4 regions of the Paenibacillus sp. FSL H8-0260 genome follow, and region 1 is predicted to be linked to each of the others. Evidence: riboswitches for the same ligand, from Rfam matches in the RefSeq annotation. Region 1 holds a riboswitch; each other region holds the start of a gene.
The links. Region 1 has a riboswitch for cyclic di-AMP ahead of MHI51_RS02840 (hypothetical protein). Riboswitches for the same ligand answer to the same signal wherever they lie in the genome.
Positions count from the first base shown of each region.

Region 2: linked by a shared signal. The riboswitch ahead of MHI51_RS25615 (TrkH family potassium uptake protein) and the one ahead of MHI51_RS02840 (hypothetical protein) in region 1 are both predicted to bind cyclic di-AMP.
Region 3: linked by a shared signal. The riboswitch ahead of MHI51_RS16715 (APC family permease) and the one ahead of MHI51_RS02840 (hypothetical protein) in region 1 are both predicted to bind cyclic di-AMP.
Region 4: linked by a shared signal. The riboswitch ahead of MHI51_RS11415 (KamA family radical SAM protein) and the one ahead of MHI51_RS02840 (hypothetical protein) in region 1 are both predicted to bind cyclic di-AMP.

Region 1 covers NZ_CP150298.1:639,097-645,078, forward strand. The annotation lists gene MHI51_RS02825 (hypothetical protein) at 404-856, opposite strand; gene MHI51_RS02830 (hypothetical protein) at 897-1,418, opposite strand; gene MHI51_RS02835 (hypothetical protein) at 1,433-1,987, opposite strand; cyclic di-AMP (ydaO/yuaA leader) riboswitch at 2,056-2,220, opposite strand; cyclic di-AMP (ydaO/yuaA leader) riboswitch at 2,640-2,829, shown strand; gene MHI51_RS02840 (hypothetical protein) at 3,081-3,497, shown strand; gene kdpF (K(+)-transporting ATPase subunit F) at 3,624-3,701, shown strand; gene kdpA (potassium-transporting ATPase subunit KdpA) at 3,714-5,390, shown strand; gene kdpB (potassium-transporting ATPase subunit KdpB) at 5,407-5,982, shown strand, end outside.
Region 2 covers NZ_CP150298.1:5,772,548-5,778,529, reverse strand. The annotation lists gene uvrC (excinuclease ABC subunit UvrC) at 1-648, shown strand, start outside; gene MHI51_RS25620 (CPBP family intramembrane glutamic endopeptidase) at 737-2,413, opposite strand; cyclic di-AMP (ydaO/yuaA leader) riboswitch at 2,734-2,909, shown strand; gene MHI51_RS25615 (TrkH family potassium uptake protein) at 2,974-4,332, shown strand; gene MHI51_RS25610 (TrkA family potassium uptake protein) at 4,346-5,017, shown strand; gene MHI51_RS25605 (LysR family transcriptional regulator) at 5,555-5,982, opposite strand, start outside.
Region 3 covers NZ_CP150298.1:3,777,160-3,783,141, forward strand. The annotation lists gene MHI51_RS16700 (iron ABC transporter permease) at 1-2, opposite strand, end outside; gene MHI51_RS16705 (FecCD family ABC transporter permease) at 2-1,057, opposite strand; gene MHI51_RS16710 (iron-hydroxamate ABC transporter substrate-binding protein) at 1,278-2,273, opposite strand; gene MHI51_RS16715 (APC family permease) at 2,477-4,294, opposite strand; cyclic di-AMP (ydaO/yuaA leader) riboswitch at 4,419-4,578, opposite strand; gene MHI51_RS16720 (disulfide oxidoreductase) at 4,773-5,237, opposite strand; gene MHI51_RS16725 (DsbA family protein) at 5,234-5,982, opposite strand, start outside.
Region 4 covers NZ_CP150298.1:2,608,338-2,614,319, reverse strand. The annotation lists gene MHI51_RS11425 (ABC transporter substrate-binding protein) at 312-1,337, shown strand; gene MHI51_RS11420 (helix-turn-helix domain-containing protein) at 1,477-3,144, shown strand; cyclic di-AMP (ydaO/yuaA leader) riboswitch at 3,193-3,334, shown strand; gene MHI51_RS11415 (KamA family radical SAM protein) at 3,468-4,643, shown strand; gene MHI51_RS11410 (YafY family protein) at 4,777-5,688, shown strand; gene MHI51_RS11405 (DinB family protein) at 5,772-5,982, shown strand, end outside.

The sequences.
Region 1 (5,982 bases):
TCCCCGTTTTTGAGTTGGCAATCTCTTTGTATACGAGCTGATATAGCTAACGGACCCAGCAGCACTTAAATGCAGCAATCATCGAGATTTGGCAAGATATCGGACACTATAGTCGCTATTGGCATGAAAAAGGGTGAATCAGTAGCTCTTTTAACCAAATAGTTGCACTGGAGTCCGATACTATGCTCAAAAGGCGATAAACGTGCAAATAACGTCATCTGGGTCCGTAAGCCTTGGTGGAAGATGATTAGGGCTTGCTTTAAGACGATCCGAGACGTTCACTGCTCGGGATTTCTACTGGAGTCCGAACGCCGGCTATATTTGTGGAAAAGCTTCAATTAAAGGCTCCTGAGTCCGTTAGATGCTTCATGCGCTTAAAGATTGTCTGAATTCTTGTCAGTGACTAAATTATAGAAAGATTTGCGCTCGTTAGTATATCCGTTTGGGTGGTCATCTGCTCCCGTAGAGCTCTAAGCTGTGTTTTCAGTGCGGGAACACTTTTTTGCAGAATAATGCTTATTTGAGAAAGAGGCAGCTTTAGGCCGTACCACATGACCTTCACAAGCTGTTCCTCCCAAGGTAATGCCTTAGCCGATAGAAGGGAGCGCCGGGCAAAAGAATCAGCACACTGGTGAATACAAGTGCGGTAAGCGTGGATAGAGAATAACTGAGGATCAAAATCATCCTGACGATATATTTTATGAAGCTCTGTGAAGGTGCGGATAGTAATCTTGTCTGCCTCATTAGATTGTTCTAACAACATGGAACTAAGTACGTAGACTTCATTAGTATACTTTTGAACACACTCTGCAAATTTAGTACTGTAGGTGGACTCGGGAGGTAAGGGGTCAGGCATGGTGAACACGATCCTTTCAGATTGAGAGATTTGCTTGAATCTATAATATAGAAAAGTAAGAGATGGATTTATTGATAAGATCGGCGGTGTCTGGTTCCGGGCAACTGTGTTTCTGCTGGGAGGCAGTGGATAAAGCTTTTGAAGGCTTGTAGTAGAGCCGTTCACTTCTGGAATTGCTCCCCCCTGCTGCAACACTGTACAGACGCCCTTGCTGAATATGCCCTGCCAAGGATTTACCCTGGAGCTTGGCCTTTAAATCCTGCAAAGCACCCTGAACTAGCTCAAGCTTAACCTGTTCCCAATCTGAACCTTCGCGGCGGACCTTATCCAGCGCTTCTTCAAGACGGCAATGACAGATGGCCCGTAAAAAAGAACTCCATTTAATGAGATCGAAATTTTTGGTGTTGGCAGAGATCAGACAAGCCCCCCAACTGCAGCCTCCCTTACAGGTGAGCTTCAGAATACCATAACGGCAGCCTTCAGCCCCTTCCATTCCATAGTGAATAGGCTCGGGTTCATCCAATACAAATACTTCAATGCGGGATAGTCTGCGCTGGTCCATAGTAGGGTTCCTCCTTAGATTTCCAAAAGCTTTAAGTCTACATGATGAGTGACACTAGCCCTTTCTACACAAGCGAGCATTTCCATTTTATTCTCACAGACTGCGGTATGCTCTAGCCATAGTCGGAACTTCTCTTTTCGTATAACAGATAGATGTAAGGGAAAGGTGCTGCGGGATCTCAAGACATACCAACCGGCGCTTACATCTTTCCAAGGCTCCTTGAAGGCTGTAAACCACGGGAGCTTTTGGTGCGATGACCAATCCTGCTGCTGCTGTTGTTCTCGAATTTTTTTATATATCTCATATACAATCTTAGAGTCTAAACAGTCTTTACAAGAAGAAGGTGTGCTGAACTGGCGAAGGGCTTGGATCTGGTTCTGGCCAAATGCATAGCCTACAATGTACCTGTGATTATGTTCTTCGAACCACAAGGCCCCGAAACAAACGTAATTTAGACTTATCGGCTCAAGCAGCCCTTGATGTATCCCTAAATAATAGTGCTTCAAAACATTCACTCCATCCAGCGTGCTATCACCTAATAAGCTCAGGTAACGCAAAAACCGCAGCAAGAGGAGGACCTCTGCTGCGGTTTTGGATTACAGGCAGATATACCTGGGCCAAAGCGTGGCGGATCAAGGGTCTCTCTCTTTACGCTTACGAGGTTAGCTGTCGGATTCGGACGGTGAGAGTCGCCCTACCTATTGAGACTTATGCAGTCTCCTTTGGATTCACCCCAAGTAGGCCAGGTGGCCTGATGGTTCCCCCGTTCCCTGCGAATGCAGGAACTCAGCGTTGATTGTTTTTCATGAATTAGATTCAACCCGAATCATACTCTTTTCAAGATTTTCTGTAAAAAACGGAAAATGTTCTTTTAGAGCAATTTTAACCATATCCTGCCGACTACGACTGAAAAACGAGGTAAATAGGTATTTATGGCGTGTTATCGCGCCTCTTTCTCGCTCAGCCTCAGCTTCTTGCGTTTCTACCTATAATGGGAATTTGCAGTATTTTCGCTCTAAAAAGGTGAATAAAATCACATGGGTTATAGATAGCGATTAAACGCTCCAAACTCGAGTAAACAAGAGATATAGAGAGATTAGATATCAAGTAAGCGCTATCTAATGGGAAAATAGTTTTTAATTTGCATTATTTTGGCATCATTCAGGTTTTACAAGTCTTCGTGCATAAGAGTATGATTACTCCTGTTTCAACGACAATCGAATATTTGATCCGCTTAATTTCCGGTAAGGAAAGCGGGGGAACCAACAATCGGCAGCCGATGTGAGAGTCGGAAGCAGATTATGGGGTGAATCCTGTAGAGGGTGTGAGTGAGCTCGCATCTATACAGGTAGGGCGACTCTCACCGCCCGAATCCGACAGCTAACCTCGTAAGCGTATGGAGAGAGGATGAGTGCAATGTGACCGCTAGCGAGCCACAGAGGAGATCCTTTGTGGCTTTTTGCTGTGCTCTTAGAAGCAAAGCATTTATGGAGGCCTCCCCTAAGAGGTCGCTAAATTCATCATTAGCGGTATTTGTAAGGCAGCGTCTAATGACGTGACACAACCGAGCTTTAGGTTGTGCCCGAAAATGACGATAGGTCAACATCCTTTCGGAGATTTTCGTTGCCTCCTTGTTGTAAATGAGCAGGAGGAGAAAAAAAGATGACGGATCAGAATGAATATGTGCTTGTATGTGCGCCTACAAAGGCGGGAGAACATTTCATTAAACTTCTGAAGTTCAGGGGTATTAAGATGGCGGGATTAACCAACAATGTGGCTGAGAAAGCTTTACTTGAGGAGCTCGGGATTGAGCAGGTTATTCTAGTGGATACCCGCCATCAGAGCACTTGGTTTCGCCCATCGTTCCCGGTAGGCAGGGTATATCTGTTTGAGAGCAGCTTTCCGCTTTGCTGCCGCTATATTCAGATGTGCCGTACCTGGACGACACAGCCGATTTTTGTGATTACAAGTTCAATAAATCCTAGATTGGTCTATAAAAGACTTGGTGCGAGCTATGTAATCTATTCCCATAGTGGTGATGCTGATTTTCTAATCGATAGATCACCTCATCAAGGATAATGGAAGGAGTGCGGAAGATATGATGGATCTGTATATGGTGGCTTCGTTAGCTGTAATTTACGGGTTATTTTATGGCTTTATGCGCTGGTGCGCAGGTGTAGTTGAGGATACGGGGAGGGATAAGCTGTGATTCTAGTAATCGCTGTTACCCTACTGTTGTTTTTATATCTGGTTTACGCGTTGATTCATCCTGAGAAATTTTAAGGAGGGGCATTCATGGGCATTTTGCAAATAGTCGTCGTAATTGTAATTCTCATCTTGCTGGTCAAGCCGATGGGAACGTATTTATATCATGTATTTTCTAACGAACCGAATCGTACGGATCGCTGGTTTGCAGGCACAGAGAAAGGTATTTATAAGCTGATCGGCCTGAAAAAACGGGACGGAATGTCCTGGAAGAAGTATGCACTCAGCTTTGTTTTAACTAATATCGTACTGGTTGCTTTCAGTTATATTTTTCTGAGATTACAGCGGGGATTGCCGCTGAACCCGAATGGAATTGCCGATATGGAACAGACGCTTTCATTCAATACGGTGATCAGCTTTATGACCAATACGAACCTGCAGCATTATAGCGGGGAGACGGGACTATCGTATTTTTCACAAATGGCAGTCATCACGATGATGATGTTCACGTCTGCAGCGAGCGGATTTTCTGTTGCGGTTGCTTTTGTCAGAGGGATTACAGGACAGAAATCAGTCGGGAACTTTTTCGAGGACTTCGTAAAAGCACATATTCGTGTATTCATTCCATTAGCTCTGCTAGTTTCATTGGTGCTGGTAGGATTGCATGTGCCACAAACGCTCAAGCCATCGCTTGAGGTCACTACACTCGAAGGGCAGACACAACAAATCGCTATCGGTCCAGTCGCTTCTTTGGAATCAATTAAACACTTAGGTACGAATGGTGGCGGCTTCTTCGGAGCCAATTCAGCGCATCCTTTCGAGAACCCTAATCCACTTACGAACGTGCTGGAGATTCTCTCTATGTGGATGCTGCCAGCCTCTCTGCCATATATGTACGGATTGTTCGCTAAGAACAAACGTCAGGGCTGGGTGATTTTCACAGCAATGATGACCTTGTTCGTACTACTGCTGGGATTGAATTATTATGCGGAAACCAAAGGCAATCCAGCTATCAATGCGCTGGGGATCGAGTCTTCGCAAGGCAGCATGGAAGGTAAAGAGGTACGTTTTGGTATCCCGCAATCTTCGTTGTTCACTTCGGTAACAACGGCAGCTACGACAGGTAGTGTTAACAATATGCATGATACGCTGACACCGCTGGGTGGCATTACCCCTCTGGCCCTAATGATGCTCAACAATGTCTTCGGGGGAAAAGGTGTCGGACTAATCAATATGCTGATGTATGCCATCATGGGTGTCTTCTTATGTGGACTAATGGTTGGCAGAACACCAGAGTTTCTCGGGCGAAAGATAGAAGCCAAGGAGATGAAGCTAATTGCGATTGCTATCCTTGTGCATCCGTTCATTATCCTTGTACCAACAGCAGGTGCGTTCTTAACGGACTTGGGCAACGGTTCCATCACGAATCCCGGATTCCATGGACTTAGCCAAGTGTTATATGAATATGTCTCTTCTGCCGCGAACAATGGTTCAGGATTTGAAGGGCTTGCGGACAACACCACCTTTTGGAATGTTACAACCGGGATCGTAATGCTGCTTGGCCGTTATGTCTCTATAATCGCGATGCTGGCAGTTGCAGGCTCACTGATCCAGAAGAAGCCAGTTCCTGAGACGATTGGCACATTCCGCACAGACAATGGTCTGTTCACCGGAATTCTGATTGGTACCGTAGTAATTATCGGTGCGCTGACGTTTCTGCCGGTCATTGTGCTCGGCCCGATTGCAGAATATTTGACCTTACGGTAGGAAGAGGGAGAACAAGATGAGTACTGTAAAAAGAAAAAAGCTGCTGACGGGACCCATACTCCTAAGCGCTATAAAGGATAGCTTTATTAAGCTTAACCCGGTGACGTTAATCAAAAATCCGGTCATGTTCGTAGTCGAAATCGGTACGATTATTGTATTGCTTATGGTACTGGCCCCCGGATATTTTAATGCAGAGAAATCGGTAGGCTTCAATATCACAGTGTTGTTCATTCTGCTATTCACAGTGCTGTTTGCCAACTTCGCTGAAGCGCTGGCTGAAGGCCGCGGGAAAGCCCAGGCGGATTCACTCAAGAAAACGAAACAGGATATCACAGCTAACAAACTCGTTGGAGGGTCTGTGAAGACCGTTTCTTCTTCCGAGCTTCGTAAAGGAGATATTGTCATCGTCAGTCAGGGAGAACTTATCCCTGGCGATGGTGAAGTAATTGAAGGGCTGGCCTCCGTAGATGAATCTGCAATAACAGGTGAATCTGCACCTGTTATTAAGGAAGCCGGCGGAGATTTTGGCTCAGTCACAGGCGGCACCCGGGTAGTCAGTGATGAGATTAAAGTCAAAATTACCAGTGACCCC
Region 2 (5,982 bases), 1.7 Mb from region 1:
ATTGAGGCGTTCGATAACTCGAACATTCAGGGGACTAATCCGGTCTCAGCGATGGTTGTCTTCATTGATGGCAAGCCTGCACGAAAAGAGTACCGTAAATATAAGGTTCGTACGGTAGTGGGTGCGGATGATTATGGAACGATGCGCGAGGTCATTCGGCGGCGATATGAGCGGGTATTGAAGGAGAATCTTCCGATACCGGATCTTATCGTGGTCGATGGAGGGAAAGGGCAAATCTCCTCTGCTATTGATATTCTGGAGAATGAGCTGGGATTATTCATTCCGGTCTGCGGCCTTGTTAAGGATGATAAGCATAAGACGGCTCAGCTTTTGGTTGGAGATCCGCCAGAGCCTGTCGCGCTAGCCCGGGACAGTCAGGAATTTTACCTTTTGCAGCGGATTCAGGATGAGGTCCATAGGTTCGCGATCACCTTCCACCGTGAACAGCGCGGGAAGTCCATGGTTACCTCCAAGCTGGACTCTATACCTGGTATAGGTGAGAAGCGCCGTAAAGCGCTGCTAAAGCATTTCGGATCGCTTAAGAAAATTAAAGAAGCCTCCGTGGATGATTTCCGTACACTTTCTATTGGAGAAAAGCTGGCAAAACAAATTCTTGATGCGCTCAAGGATGAAGAGCCAACCTCATAGCAATGGTGACAAAAGAAAAAGGGTATCAAAGCAGCGACTAAAACGGCTTTGATGCCCTTTTTTAATTTCATTACGTCTTCACATTAGTTTAAATCAAAGAAGAAGGCTCCACCGGCTTAGGCTTCTGTGGTGGATTAAATCGATAGACGATGTAAGCGACTATGAACGGCATAATAATCGCGAAGATACCCGCTCCTACATTTACGCTCTCCTTCATAAAGATCAGCGTAGCGCCCATCAGGATGCTGTCAAACACGACGTGGCTGAACATGACAGCAATAAACCCGTAACGAAGGAAAATATAGCTGAACAGCAGCCCGATTACAGTCAGCTCAATGGGACGGGAGCTGATGGGATAGATCGGATATAACGTATGGCCAAACGCCCAAACCAGCGTGGTGATCAAGCAAGCGATAAAAGTGTTCCGGAACACCTTTTTCAGCATAGGAATTCCGAAAAAGCGATAAATGGCTTCCTCAGATAAACCAGCGAGCCATGCGACGATAGGCAGAAGCCAAGCATATCTCATGTTATAAGGAGATTGGGTGGCGTCTGTAGTAGACCAATTGTGCAAGGTAAACGATAATATGATGAACATAACCGTCTGCACCCCTAGTAGAACGAAAGCCCAGATGTATCCAGCCCGGATACTGTCCAACACATATTGTCCGTAGCCGGGCTCTTTGGCGCGGGGCCAAGGGTTCATGCCTTCCTCTTTTCGCCATAGGCCATTGCCGCCCACTAAAGAGAAGTAGAGCAAGGAGGACATCAGCAGGCTGTACAAAGCATAAATGATAAACATAATGACAGAGGTAATCTGTGCTTCTAGCCCTTCGCCCGTTGATTCAGGCAGCATATTATAGGTGCTGATCATCATGATTACAAAATAGGCTGAGCTTAGGAATACTCCACGTTTAAAGGAAGTATGCTCTCTTCTAAGAATACTGTAGACGAGTGCCAGAATTCCTAAAATCAGTGTGGGTATACCGTAACCGAATAATGTTAGCTTTTCCGCTAAAGAGGTCTGTCCTTGTACGTAGGAGGTATGCCAAGCCGGTGCAGTGAATCCGGCATTAAAGCTGGATACCTGCTCTCCACTGAAATCAAAATAATAGTGCAATAAGGATTCGCCGACCTGAACAGTACTATCCGTATACACTAGCCCATGGCTTCCTGTATTCGATTCAATTTGTAGCTTGGCAGGATTTACTTCCCATTCCTGAAGCCAAGGACGAGCAAGATTCTCCTTCTGCGCTAGAGTGAGGTCAGCTCCCTTGTCCTCTTTTGCACCAACGGAAGCGATGCCTGACCCCTCTTCGGAGGTAACTTTTGCAGCCTTTGAGAAAGCGACAATCTTACCGTTATACATATTGAGGTCAACGATGATTTGCGGCTCTTGCTCCGCTGAAGGAGTAAGCGTTGCCCGAAAGACATCAAAAGGATATTTTTGATCCAATTTTTTCTTGGTGTAGTCCTCCACAAGCTTCTCGCGAGACATATAGCCATAAAAGGAAGAGTCCGTCTGGTAAAGTACATTCCATTGATCGTTTGGTGCTTCGGTGTAGTTGAGCTTTTGTTCTGCAAATAATATGGCTTGGTCACGGGCTTCTGCCTTGCTAATGACGGTGGTATCTTCACCTGTAGGGCTACTAAGCAGTGAAGGGGAAATCTGAAACATAATAAATAGAATAAGACCGATAATGCCCGAGATGATGAGCCTCTTGGAGAGGGCACGTTGCTGTAAGGGCTGGCCAACGGGATTCATGTAACGCCTCCTTGTTATGTACTGACAATGTTATGTTCCATTATAGTATTAGTGCCTGGTTGGTTACAAAAAACATTATATGTTCTTTTTATGGGTAATAGAGATAGTATAGAATAGTCATGTGAATTTATACCATGAATTTTATCGTGTTCATTTCTGCACGAATGATGAGAATCGGTGTAATTGCAGGGAAAACACGGAAAAGTGATGAGAAAAGGCACTCCTTTTGATGCAGTCTCTTTAAACCGCATTTTTTCATGTGAATGAGCATTAATTGTGTCTTTGTGAATTCACTAAATAACGTATATAATTTGTATGCAATTGTATAGTAGCCGAATTTCTGGTGAAAACGGGGGAACCATAAGAAGTGATGAAAAGTGGAGTGTACACGATAAATGGCACTTTCATCAGGGGTGAATTTCGTTCTGGGAACGAATAGGGCAGCCTGCACAGTCCGAATCCGACAGCTAACCTCGTAGGCTAATTTACTGCAGGAACCAAGTCAGCATTGGTTTTCCAGTGCTTTTTTTGTTGGAATTTTTGATAAGAAGGTGAGCAAAATGGCTTCACAGTTTCGCAGGATTTCTGAATTTAAGTTTCTGAAGCTCTCGCCGCCGCAGATACTGGTGCTTGGTTTTGCATCGATCATTCTGATAGGGGCCCTGCTGCTTACGCTGCCCATCTCAAGCACAAGCGGGAATTCCGTGGAATTTATTGATGCATTATTTACTTCAACGTCGGCAACCTGTGTTACAGGGCTTGTTGTGCTGGATACCGGAACTTCGTTCACGATTTTTGGGAAAACCGTAATTATGATTCTGATCCAGATCGGCGGCTTAGGTTTTATGACCATGGCCACTCTATTTTCACTGGTGTTAAAGCGTAAAATATCTTTGCGGGACAGGCTAATCCTACAGGAAGCCATGAATCAAGGCTCTATGGAAGGAATTGTGCGACTGATCCGGAGAGTCCTCATATATTCTCTTGTCATAGAAGGCTGTGCCGCTGTGCTGCTGTCTATTCGCTGGGCTTTTGATATGCCGTTGGGAAAAGCGATTTATTATGGCATATTTCATGCGGTGTCTATGTTTAATAATGCGGGGTTCGATATTTTTGGGGATTTTCGCAGTTTAACTGATTATGTATATGATCCGCTTGTGAATATTATTGTGATGTTTCTGATTGTCTCCGGCGGGATTGGTTTTATTGTAATGTCAGATCTGGTGGAGTTTCGGGTAACCCGCAGGCTGTCTCTACATAGTAAAGTTGTCCTGTCCACCAGTACAGGGCTGATTCTGATCGGAGCTTTGGTTATTTTTATATTTGAGTTTACTAACACTCGTACCCTGGGTTCACTGAATTTCGGCGGTAAAATATTATCGGCCTTCTTTCAATCCGTGTCTCCCCGTACGGCTGGCGCGAACACAGTAGATATTGCTGGACTTCGGCAGGCTACACAATTTTTTATAGTGATTCTTATGTTTATTGGTGCTTCTCCGGGCTCAACGGGCGGGGGGATTAAGACAACAACCTTTACGATGATGATTGGTGCTGTAATTGCTATGCTGCGTGGACGGGAAGATGTTGTGTTGTTCCGTTATCGGCTGGCTCAGGAGCGCATCTACAAGGCATTAACGATCACGCTGCTGGCTTTGTTGTTAATCGCCTCTGTGTCGATGATACTCTCCACAACTGAAGACAGTAATTTCTTGGCAATCTTGTTTGAGACGACCTCCGCCTTTGCTACGGTAGGACTGACTATGGGGCTAACTCCGGAACTGTCAGCGATCGGTAAGATTCTACTCTGTCTGACGATGTTTGCAGGTCGGCTAGGTCCACTAACCTTAGCGTATGCACTCGGTCCCAAACAGGGTAAACCACTGTATAAGTATCCGGAAGGTAAAATAATTATTGGATAGGAGTTAATTAGAAATGAAAGCACAGCAATTTGTAGTAATCGGCTTAGGTCGCTTCGGTTCAAGCCTGGCGCTTGAGCTGATGGAAATGGGCTACGAGGTGCTCGGCATTGACCACCATGAAGAACGCGTGGAGGAAATGAGCGATCAGCTGACGCATACGGTAGTAGCAGATGCTACAGATGAGGGAATTATGCGCTCGCTTGGTGTACGGAACTTTGATTGTGGGATTGTTGCGATTGGTGACAATATGGAGAGAAGCATTCTGGCGGCCATTTTGTTGAAGGAGATTGGAGTCAAGCAAGTGGTGGCTAAGGCAATCTCCATCCTTCATGGCCGCGCACTGTCGCGGCTGGGGGTTGATCGGGTTATTTTTCCGGAGCGGGATATGGGGATTCGTGTGGCACACCAGCTGGTGACGCCCAATTTGCTGGATTATATTGAACTGTCCAAGGATTATAAAATTGTCGAGCTGACCGTACCGTCCTGCATGAACGGCAGAAGCTTGTCTGATTTAAATACAAGAGCTAAATATGGCTGCAGTATTGTTGCCCTAAATAGGGAAAGTGGAATAATCGTCGCTCCAACTGCCCATGATTATTTAAGTGAAGGCGATGTTATGGTACTCATTGGTCCTAATGAAAGTATTGACCGTTTTGAGAGTGAAGTTGTGAACCAAGAATCATAGGAAAAGAAGCTGACTCAAAAGTAGTGAATTCTACTTGGGGGCAGCTTCTTTTTTATGGAGTAAAGAGTAGGAAACGTATTGGATTTTAATATGCCATATGACTATGGACCATGCGTAGTGTTCTATAATGTTGGTTTGGTCGGTGCGCGACTTGCTAGGTGTGGTTATCGTACGGCTTGCAATTAGATGATTTGTGGTATCTGTGACGGTGAAATATGTGTGGCGAAAAGCGATATGTGTTCTTTGTTTGTGCGATGTACAGAGTGGGTTTTAAACTAGTTGGGGAAAAACTCCCTGAAAATAGCCACTATTCGCTCTAAATGAACGACATTAGGGAATTCCTCCCTAATAAACAGAGGGATTCCTTTATTAGTTACTGAATCGGCCGAAAATTAGGGAAGTTTTCCCTAATTTTAAGTCTGCTGAACAGAAATCTCTGAACTTCAGGGAAAAATTCCCTAATTACGCTATAAGTACTTCACTTATTGCCTCATTTGGAGATCACTAGGTGCGCCCCTTGATTCATTTGGTCCGGCTTTACTGCTCACGTTCTGTCAGAAACATCTCTTCGGTAACTTGCACCAGACTGCGAGCCGCCGTGCTCATGCTTCCATCGTCACGGTAGATCAGGCAGGTGGTCCGTTGAGTCTGTTCCAGCTCCTTGATATGTAAGGACACCAGCCCGCCGCCGTTCAGCAGCTCTGGACGCAGATAAGACTTTGGCAGCAACGCAGCCGCTTTGACAGTCGGAAGCAGCCGTACGATGGCTTCGAAGGAGTCAATCTCCATGCGCACATCGGGATCAATCCCGCAGCGCTGGAATAGATCGTCCGTCAGACGCCGGTACCAGGTCCCCTTTGAGAAGAGAATCATAGGCAGCCGGGATAGATTATCCATGGTTAGCTTGGAAGATAAATTTAAAGGATGCTGCTCTGAGACGACTAGTCGCAGTTGATCCTCAAATA
Region 3 (5,982 bases), 3.1 Mb from region 1:
ATTACAGCTCCCCCTTCCGCTTACTCGCTAAATAAATAAAGAACGGTACGCCGATGATGGCAATTAAGGCTCCTAGCGGTGTCTCATACGGTGCATTTATCATTCTTGCGGCAATATCTGCAAAGATAATCAATAAGCTCCCTAGAACTGCCGAGCAAGGGATAATCCAGCGGTAGTCCACTCCAACGAAATAACGTGTAACATGTGGAATAATTAGTCCTATAAAAGCAATCGGGCCAACCGTTGAAACCGCACTTCCAGCTAAGATAACCACAACAATCATACATGCCAATTGAACTAACCTTGTCCGCTGCCCCAGGCCAACCGCAACTTCTCTTCCTAAGCTGAGCAATGTGACGGATCGTGATAACATCATCGCTGCAATTAAGGCTACGGCCACCCAAGGGAACATAATCTTGATCTGAGTCCAGCTAGCTCCACCCATCCCACCAGCTAACCAGAAGGCTATGTCCTGAGATAAGTTGAAAAGAATAGCTACTCCCTGACTAATAGCAACCAATAAAGCACTAACTGCCGAACCTGCTAATGTCAATCGCAAGGGGGTCAGGCCATTAAAAGAAAGCGAACCGATTCCGAATACGATAAAAGAGGCCACAGCGGCACCGATAAAGCAATACAACATTAGTGAAGTGAATGAGAGTGAGGGTGCAAAAGCAAATACTATGGCCAGTGCTACCCCTGCTCCTGCATTCAAGCCTAACAGCCCTGAATCCGCAAGCGGGTTTCTTGTCATCCCCTGCATGATAGCCCCTGCTACTGCGAAGCAAGCACCGACTAAGGCGCCAGCAATAGCACGTGGAAATCGCAGTTCTCTAATCACCTGATGTTTTTGTAAATCTGGATTGAAATGAAATATAGCTTCCCATACCGTAGCTAACTTGATATCTGCCGCACCCACTGAGACCGAAAGTGCCAATCCGAAGGCAATGGCAGCAAGTCCAAAAATAAGAATACCAATGGCAGCTGCCGGTCGGGTATGTAGAGCTTTTTTGGGTTCATTTTTAATACGATTTGCGAAATCTGAGGGTGAAACCATGAGTCGTCTCCTTATTCAATAGTTACAATGGTTTATATGATAACAACAATCATTCTCATTATCGCAAAAATATTTATGTTGTACAATTGCAGGAACGATTTTTCCGTACTATGGGATTGGTTTATAAAAAAATGGTGCAGATCTTTGTATCCCGAGATACTTGATCTGCACGCCCTTCCCCACCGAAATGATCAGTCTCATTCATGGTGAATTACGACTTTTATTTCACAAGACTTTTTAGCACATCGTCAATGATTTTGCTGCCAGCGTTCGCCCCACTGTAAAGCCAACTGCTTGTTGAGCTCATTTCATGCACATTTCCAGCTTTTACAGCTGGGATGCCCTTCCAGATTGCACTATCTAGGATCTCCGAACCCTCAGTCTTATCACTATTTACAAGGAAAATATGATCTGCGGTCAGCTCAGAAAGCTTCTCTAGTGAGATCGGATTCCAAGTTGCTCTTGTTCCTACTGGGATCTCTGTTACTAAGTTAGGCAGCGTTACGCCAAGGTCTGTATATAATACAGCTCCACTGCTGCGGGTTTCGTCTACAATATAGAAGTTTTTTTGCACCAACCATAAAATAGCCGCGGACTCTTGTCCAATAGCTCCTGCAAGCTGTTCTTTCGCAGCCGCTGCTTTAACATCATAATCTTTAATGGCTTTTTCTGCTTCAGGGGTTTTGTTCAAAATCTCACCCATCTTGAGCAACGATTTGCGCCAATCTTGATTTAGTTCATCCCCAATTACATAAGTGGGTGCAATCTTATTCAACTGATCGTAAATCCCGTTCTGAACAGAAGACTCCGATGGGATGATAATAAGATCCGGAGCAAAGCTGGTTACAGCCTCTAACGGAAGGTCGTAACTAATTGTAGGAACATCCTTCAATTCAGTGGCCAGATAATCCTGAACGCCATTTGTAACTGACCATTGAGCTACTGGAGTTACACCCAGAGTTACCAAAGAGTCTTCTAAATATGAACCCAGAACGCGTTGGGGATTAGCCGGAATCGTTACTTTATGACCCATTGCATCTGTTAACGTCTTAGGTGCAGCAGGTGCCTCTGTAGATTCTGCTGTAGGCGCTGTTCCTGCATTTGATGAGCTTTCAGCATTATTATTACCACAAGCGGAAAGTATTAGCGTCATCACTATTAGTCCGCTCATCGTCACTTTCATGCTTCCTGATCTTTTTCTGTTAAGCCAAAACATTAAAAACCCTCCTATATGTAACTGCTTTGATATTCAAAGGTGACCTTTACCTCTGCTTCACTTTTAAATGATATTGATTCTCATTCTCTGTGTCAACATATAAATTTCAAATTCTGTGGATTTGCAACAATTTCCTTCATATAAAATACAAAAGAGGTTATATTCCGAACGTTCCGGATATAACCTCATCTTTAATCTTCTACTTATTTATTTAAATGATACGGGACAGTCGCTACTACAACGTCCTTTTGATTCATTAGATACGAGCGGATTAAAAAGCTGGTCTGATTATGAAGCACGGCTTGCCACCAATGTTTGGTAATAAACTGTGGAATCAGAATCGTGATGTGATCCGTCGCAGCGGTCTTCCACTCTACCGTATCGATAAACTTCACTAACGGACGAATGATACTACGATATCTGGAACGAAGTACAATCAGGCGTACACCTGGATTCCATTCCTCCCACCGTTGCTCCATCTTATGAATGTCTTCTTCATCAAAGCCTACATACACAGCAACAACATTATCTGTTAGAGACTTCGCATAGCTGATGGAATGTAATACAGCACGTGTAACCCCTGCAACAGGAACAACTACAGTACTTCCTTTAATTACAGGTTTATCCGTAGCCGGACATATACGCAGTTGATCCGCAGTGTTCAAATAATGCTTATGAATACGGTGGAACACGAACATTACAGCAGGTAAGAAAATGAATGCCATCCATACGCTCGAGAATTTAGTAATGATAAATATAAGCGTAATCGTCAATGTAGTCAGCATACCGATGGTATTTACTACAAATCTTTTCACCCATCCAGCGGGTCTTGTTTTGATCCAATGCACCATCATCCCCAGTTGGGATAAGGTAAAAGGAATGAACACGCCAACCGCATATAGTGGAATCAAACCTTCCGTATTCCCATGGAATGCAGTCACAAGTATGATAGACATAACTCCTAGAAAAATAATGCCGTTTGAGAAACCCAGGCGGTCACCACGGACCATAAATGCATGTGGCAGATATTTATCTTTTGCAAACATAAAGGCGAGCAGCGGAAACGCTGAATATGCTGTATTAGCTGCCAAGAACAAAATCACTGCTGTAATCCCTTGAATGAAAAAGTACAATCCGCCACGGCCAAAGGTCGATTCAGCGATCTGAGAGACAACCGTAGCCTTTTCATCTGGCACAATACCATACCAATACGCCAGCACAGTGATTCCGGTAAACATAAAGCCAAGGATAAGTCCCATGATCATTAGCGTCTTGGCTGCATTCTTCTCAGCCGGTGCTTTAAAGTTTGGGATCGCATTAGATACGGCCTCAACCCCCGTTAGGGCTGAACAACCAGAGCTAAACGCTTTTAATAGTAGAAACAAACTTACATTAGATACGGCGCTGCCTATTTCAGGAACATTCGCATGCGCGCCACCCATTGCATATTTAACGATACCGGAGATAATCAGAACAACAATTGAAACCACAAACAAATACACTGGAATTGCGATAAATGAAGCCGATTCAGTCACTCCGCGAAGATTAATGATTGTTAATAAAACGATAACAGATACAGCGATGAGAACAGTATGATTATGAAGACTTGGAAAAGCCGATGTGATCGCATCCGTCCCTGCCGAGGCACTAACCGCTACGGTAAGAATGTAATCCACCAATAATGAACCCCCAGCGAGCAGCCCTGTCGGAATACCAAGATTACTCTTGGCTACGATATAAGCTCCGCCTCCTTGCGGATAAGCAAAAATCGTCTGCCGATAGGATAAAATCAGGATGGCCAGCAGGCCCAATACGGCTAATGCAATTGGCAGGGAATACCAGATGGCAGTAAACCCGGCAGCCACTAGTACAATCAGAATTTGTTCCGTTCCGTAGGCTACAGACGAGAGCGCATCAGAAGACAGAACAGCCAGTGCTTTAACCTTGGATAACTTTTCATGATCGAGTTCATTCGACTTCATCGGACGTCCGATCAATAGTCGTTTTACCTTGCTTACCATGGTGGATACAGTTCCTTTCTTTGGGAGCTGAAACGGAATTTCCGTGCGCTGTTTTCATCGGTGGATTTCATAAATGCAGACACAAAAATAAGCATACGGAAATGATCCGCATGCTTATGCATGGTCATTTTCCCACCTTGCTTACGAGGTTAGCTGGCGGATTCGGGCTGTGGTTATAGCCCTACGGTAGAGATCTGTTCGACCCGGTTCCGATTCACCCCATTGGCATGAATGCCAAGTTTGGTTCCCCCGTTTTTCCTAAGAAAATTCAGCGCATATTCAACTTCTCACAAGGTCTAATATTAGTCTACAAAGTGCCTACAGTAAAGCGTTGAAAAAAATGAAAAAAGAATGAAAAAACATCCAATAAGCTCAAATATAGCGTCTTATTGGATGCTCTCTTTCATTATCTTCAATTATCCCTCTAGCCCGTGATTTTAATACCTTTTCAGCTTTTTTGTAACTTCCAAAGTAAAAACTAAAATCCTAAGCTCTCCTCAGCATCTACTTCAATCACTTCTTCTTCCCTACGTCCATACCAAAGAAGGAGACTTATTAGAGCAAACGCTATTAAAGCTAACAAAGGAATCGTTATAAATTCGAAGTAGTTCAAGTAATCTTTATTACAAGGAACACCAACTGTACAAGGTAGAACTTTACTTAACGCTGGAATCTTCTGTTCCGCATAATGATAGATTGAGATACTGCCACCAATCAAACTTAATGGAAGCACATAAGGAATGATGCGCTTATCTCCACGGAAAGTGGCAATTCCCAACAAAAATAACTGCGGATACATAAAAATCCGCTGAAACCAGCAAAGCTTACAAGGTTCATACTTCAAGACTTCACTTAAATACAAGCTACCAGCTACAGCAACCAAAGAGACGAACCAGGCCAGATAGAGGCAGTTACGCTTGCAAAAAGATAGGAATTTTGTCACTTTGCCTCCACTGCTTTTGCGGCGGTGTTAATTTCAGATGTAATCGCTTCAATATCGAAAGGTTCAGCCGTTTTCACTCCATTAATGTAGAGCGAAGGCGTAGTTGTCACGCCTGCGTCAGTTGCCAACTGAATGTCTTTCTTCAGCTCATCTGCATAAGTTTTCTCTTGGATGTCTTTACGCAATAGATCGTAATCGATCACTAATTTCTCTTTTTCAGCAAGGCTTACCAAGAAATCCTCAGTGGCCCATTCCACGCTCTCATCCCCTTGCTGCGCATACACAGCATCATAGAACTTCCAGAATTCATCCTTATTCTGATGGTATACAGACAATGCAGCTAGTGAAGCTGTCTCAGAGTCAGGACCAACGAAAGCCATATTTACAAAGTAAAGAGCTGCTTTTCCCTCGTTGACAAAATCTTGAACAATTTTCGGTTTCATGGAGCCAGCAAATTGGGAACAAGCTGGACATTTGAAATCACCAAATTCAACAAGCTTAACAGGTGCATCCTCATTACCAATCCTAGGTAGCTCACTGTAATTGAATTCTACCGGTTCTCCTGTAGAGACATTCTTTGCTGCATCTTTCGAAGCTAACATAAACAATCCAACAAAAATGATAACTACTACAGCTATTGAACTAATAACTAAAATTCTCGTTTTCTGCTTCTGTTGCTCCTGTTCTACCCGTCGTTTCTCTTGTTTGCTCAACTGGGGAACATTTGGACTTTTTTTAGGTTTAC
Region 4 (5,982 bases), 2.0 Mb from region 1:
TACATAACAGTAATCAGATTCAAAAAAACACCACAATCCTATGTGCTTCAAGGGATTCCTTCTGCCAAGTTTGTTATCAAGACAAGCTCCCTCTCTTTCTCTCGATTGCTGTTATTTAGAGTATTTTTCCAAGCAGCTAAAAATAATTCAAAATAATTTTAAACACATCCTTTTTACTTGATTGTACAAATCAAATTACGGGGTTATTTTTTGTCCATTGAGTAAAAAGAGGCTTTAATTTATGATATATTTTAATCGAGAATGATTATCATTATTGGTGGTCGTTACATATAATAGGGAGGCAATAAGATATGAACAAGGTACGACAGTCCTTCGCTGTAGTATGTGTACTATTTTTGCTGAGTACATTGCTACTGGCGTGCGGAAACTCAAAGGAACAATCCTCTGCCAATAGTAAGGTGAACGCAACCGGGAACTCTTCCGCTGCAACCGCGGTACCTTCAGCAGAACCCTCAGATAGCAGTACAGATGAAGCAGCAGCGACTACCCGCTCCTATACAGATTACATAGGGCATACTGTAGAGATTCCGGTGAATCCGCAGCGAATTATCTATTCTGGAGAAACTTATGGCGATTTGCTCGCACTTGGTGTGCAGGCGGTAGGTTATCCTCTTTCTATGGGTGAAGGCCAGGTTTTTGAAGATCAATTACAAGGTGTGGAGGATGTAGGCTTCCCTATCAATCTGGAAAAAACATTGGAGCTTCAGCCTGACCTGATCATCTATGCGGGCACAGATGAAGCTGATTTTGAACAGCTCTCCAAAATTGCACCCACTATAATATTTGATACCTTTGCCCCACTCCAGGAACGTATGCTGGACATTGGTGGAATTGTTGGTAAAACGGCTGAAGCAGAAGCATGGCTTGCGCAGTATAAAACCGCTGAAGAGAACATGTGGAAGCAATTGAAATCCGCAGGCATGAAAGAGGGCGAAACGGCTGCGGTCTTCACTTATTATCCAGGAGACAGACTGTTTATAATGGCAGCAACCGGACTTTCCCAGGTACTCTATGGGGAGAATGGCTTCAAGGCAACTCCAGCTATTCAGACGATCCTTGATGAAGGTAAAGGGTTCCAGGAAGTATCCATGGAAGTCCTGAAAGAATATGCCGGAGACCGGATATTCCTCTTGACTCCAGTGGCAGAAGAAGCAAAACAATCCACAGAGAATCTATTAAAGAGCCCTATCTGGAAGAGCCTTCCTGCTGTCAAGAACGGATATGTCTATACACAAGACATCATGAAGACTTCAAGTGATGCGACAACAAGAGAATGGCTGCTTGGCGAAATTCCACAGCTATTGAATATGAAATAACCTTCTGTGATGAAGAGTTTAACACAAGGCTGATAAAAAACTGCAAGAAGCATGTCAACAGCTGTTGATATGCTTCTTTTTTTTATATACAATGAATTCATTGATAATCATTCTCACCAAATGAACGGAGGCTGAACCCATGCTGCATACATCATCGTCCTGCCCCCCACTCCACTCTCTGCTATTTCAGCTAAACGAGGCCGAACTGATGATTCAAGCTGCCGATTCAAGCTCTATAACGCGTACAACCCAGGACTATACCCTTCTCATATTTACTGGAGGGAACGGACAATTGAACCTCGATGATCAAAGCGTGATACTAAGTACGGATAAATGTTATCTACTATCTCCTGGAATCTCCTATAGTACGGACAACCAGGAGCTGACGTTGTATTATTACCTCATCACCTTTACAGCAATTTATACAACCAAGCTTCCTAAACGATATTCTGGAGAGCTGCTTTCCGGCAGACGGGAGTTAATTGTGCACCCGTTCACCAAGGTAATCCGACTAGTCGAAGACCTGCTCATGAACAGGAATAACACCGATGATGTACAACAATTCAAGCGACAATTAAAATTCCAAGAATTGCTGCTGCTACTTTTTGAGCATAATTACCCTTCCAAACACCTGCCAAGTCCTACGGAATCCGTAGAAAAGACCATAACATTCATTCAGGAGCATTATACAGAGAGTATCACCGTGAAGCAGTTAGCTGAACTGGCGGGAATATCAATCTGGCAATATACACCGATCTTTCAGCAGCTTACGGGTAAAAAGCCGCTTGAATACCTGACGGATCTGCGCATTAATCATTCCAAACGATTCCTGCAGGAATCGACTGAACCACTGCGGGAAATCGCCAGACTGGTCGGCTTCTCGGACGAATACTATTTCAGCCGCCGCTTTCGGCAAAAAACCGGAGTTACACCCGGACAATATGCACATCAGAAAGGTCGTAAGCTTACCGTCAAGGATTGGACGGGTCATGAGGTGGAGATTCCAGAGCGAGCGAAACGTATTGTCTATCATGGCGAAACACTTGGCGACCTTCTCGCGTTAGGCGTAAAGCCTATCGGTGGAGATGAAGCATTCGCCCGGAACAGCGTCTATAAACATCGGCTTAAGAAGCTCGCCAACGTCGGGTTTCCACTGGACCCGCAGTTGACCGCTTCCCTAAACCCAGATTTGATCATTTTGGCAAATAGTGATGAAAGAGCCTACAGAGCAGTTTCTGGTATCGCTCCGACACTCACCTTTGATTCATTTGCGCCTCTCGACAACCGAATGCGGACATTAGGCAGTTGGCTAGGTAAACAGCGCGAAGCCGAAGCATGGCTGGAGTCATTCACAATCAAAAACGCTGCCATTTGGCAGCAGCTTTACACGACAACCCTCCAAGTTGGAGAAACCGCCTCTGCTTTGGTCTATGATCATGGAGATCATCTGTATGCTATGGGAATGTCCGGATTCTCCACTGCGCTTTATGCCCCATGTGGTTTACAACCGACCGAAGAGATCCAGGCCATATTGGACGAAGAGTTAGGGTTCGCCGAAGTTGATCCAACGCGACTGCCTGCCTACGCCGGAGATCATATCTTCATGTTCATTCCGGAACGCAAAGACTCGCGAGCTGCGATGGAACGGCTACTAGACAGTTCACTTTGGAACAATCTCCCGGCAGTACGTCAGGGACATGTTTATCTGCTCGACGGAAGCAAATGGAACTCTAGTGATGCGTTAACCCGGGAGAAGCTGCTAACGCTGTTGCCTAAACTACTCGGCGGAAGTAGCGCTAGCAATTGAAAGTGAATCCAGGATTCTCTTTTGACTTTTCAAAACTTGATAGGGTATACTTTATCTACGCTTAATTTCCAACTTTTACAGTTGAAAAGCGGGGGAACCAGTTAATTGGGGCGAATCATTGAGCATTAGAATGTAGGGTACCATCTTACCCGAGTCCGTCAGCTAACCTCGTCAGCAGTGGATGGGTCTGCTTTTCATGTTATTTACATAACCAGAGACCCTTGCTAAGGGTCTCTTTTTGTGCTTTTTTGGACCCTGCTGGCAGTAGATTGGCCTTTGACACTAAGGCTCCCTCATTTCTCACACTACGAGACAAAGGAGAGATGTACGTGCAAAAGGTAAAGTACTTCACGGATATTAACAAAATAGCTATGTTGTCTGAGCTGGAAAAAGAGAATCTGAAAGAAATTACGGACAAATTTGTTTTTCGTGTAAATGACTACTATCTGTCTTTGATTAACTGGGATGATCCAAATGATCCCATCCGTAAGCTGGTTATTCCTAACGAAGGTGAACTGCTGGAGTATGGGCGCTGGGACGCCTCCGATGAGGACACGAATTATGTGGTACCTGGTTGTCAGCACAAGTATAGAACCACTGCACTACTGATTGTATCCGAGGTCTGCGGGGCTTATTGCCGCTACTGTTTCCGTAAGCGTCTGTTCCGAAATGACGTGAAAGAGGCGATGGCTGATGTCTCTCCGGGCTTGGAGTATATCGCAAATAATCCGGAGATTAACAACGTACTTCTTACGGGCGGGGACAGTTTAATTCTCTCCACACCGAAGCTAAGATCCATTATTGAAAATCTAAGAAGCATTGAGCATGTTAAGATCATTAGACTGGGTTCCAAAATTCCCGTATTTAATCCGATGCGGATCTCTGAAGACGAAGAGCTGCTGGAGCTGATTCGTACTTACTCTACCGAAGACAAACGAATCTATGTTATGGCGCACATCAATCATCCTCGTGAAATTACACCTGAAGCCAAAAAAGCATTTAAAGCTCTCCACAACGCAGGGGCAATTGTCGTAAATCAGACCCCCATCCTCAAAGGCATCAACGATGATCCCGTTATTTTAGGGGAACTACTGGACCGGCTTTCATGGGCTGGCGTTACACCCTACTACTTCTTTGTGAACCGGCCCGTAGCCGGAAACCGGGATTTCGTATTACCGCTCGAGCAAGTCTATCAAATTGTAGAAGAAGCCAAAGCCAGAACCTCAGGACTTGGCAAAAGAGTACGCTTATCCATGAGCCACACCTCAGGAAAAATAGAAATTCTCGCCATTGATAACGGAAAAGCCTATCTCAAATACCATCAATCCAGAGATCAGGAATACGGAAAATTTATGATTCTAGATTGTCCAAAGGACGCCGAATGGTTCGATGACCTGCCTGGGAATGAGCAATATTGGACACCACCTGTGAAAAAAAACGATGCTATTATTTCTGTTAATGATTTATCAGGCGAGCCTGCGGATTTAATCTGTAAATAGATTTAATCGACTCTGTCATAGGATATTTCTTCATCGCCAACAACAAAGCTCCTCCCGCCCAAAATTTGCCCGAAAAATTCTATGATATAATCACGCTGTAACACGAAATGGACTAATGGGTGGGAATGCACACATGAAATTGGAACGATTGATTTCTATGATCTACAAACTATTGAACCACGAAGTTTTATCTGCCTCCAAGCTGGCTGAAGAGTTTCAGGTTTCCCAGCGAACGATCTATAGAGATATCGATGTGATTTGTGCCGCTGGCATCCCGGTCGTATCGTATCAGGGTACTAAAGGTGGATATGGCATCATGGACGGATATAAAATGGATAAAAGCCTGCTCCGTTCGTATGATGTCACTTCTCTGATTACTGTACTTAACAGTCTTTCTTCCGTGTTTGAAGATGAGCATACGCAAGGAACCATTGAACGGCTGCAAACGATTGGAACGGAGCCACAGACCTCTAGTCTCGCGGTGGATCTTGAAACCCGGCGTACGGATCCTGACGCACTTCCTCTTTTACGTGCGGCTATATCGGAACGAAATGTTGTCCGTTTTGATTACATCAGTGTAAAAAATGAACGTACAACCCGTGAAATGGAACCAGTAAAGCTTCATTTTAAATATAGCAACTGGTACATCTATGGTTATTGCCGGGCTCGGCAGGACTATAGGGAGTTCCGACTTTCCCGGATGCTGAATTTGTTCCTGACGCAGGATACCTTTCATTCGCAACATGAGGTACCCAAAGAGGCTGGCTGTTCAAACAGGGCAGATCAGGTGGAGGAAATAGTGATCCGGGTAGGCCCTGAGGCTTTGGCAGAAGCTTTGGATCAGTTTCATCAAGTCGACAAGGAATTTCATTCCGATAAAAGCATGACGATGCGAATTCCTGTGTATAAGCCATTGGAAGCACGTTGGCTTTGGTCCATTCTGCTGAGTTTTGGCAGCGGCGCCGAAGTCCTCGAACCCCCTGCATTGCGAGGTATTTTAAAAGAGCAGCTTCAAAACACACTCAAACTTTATGAAGAAGTATGACAGTCTGATGTCATACTTCTTCTTTTATATTAACTACAGTAACAAAAAACAAATCCATGACCATTCAAAAGGAGAATGTACGAATGACAAATTATCCAGTAGAAATGTTTAAATACCACACATGGGCAAACCAAACTATCCTGGGGAGAATCAAGGAACTCCCGCCTTCTGTGCTAAGTCAAGAAGTGAACAGCTCATTTCCCACCATCGCTCATGCCCTTAGCCATATCTATGCGGTTGATACGATGTGGTATCTTGTATTAACAGGCACTGCCATGCCAGAGGCTTTTCAAC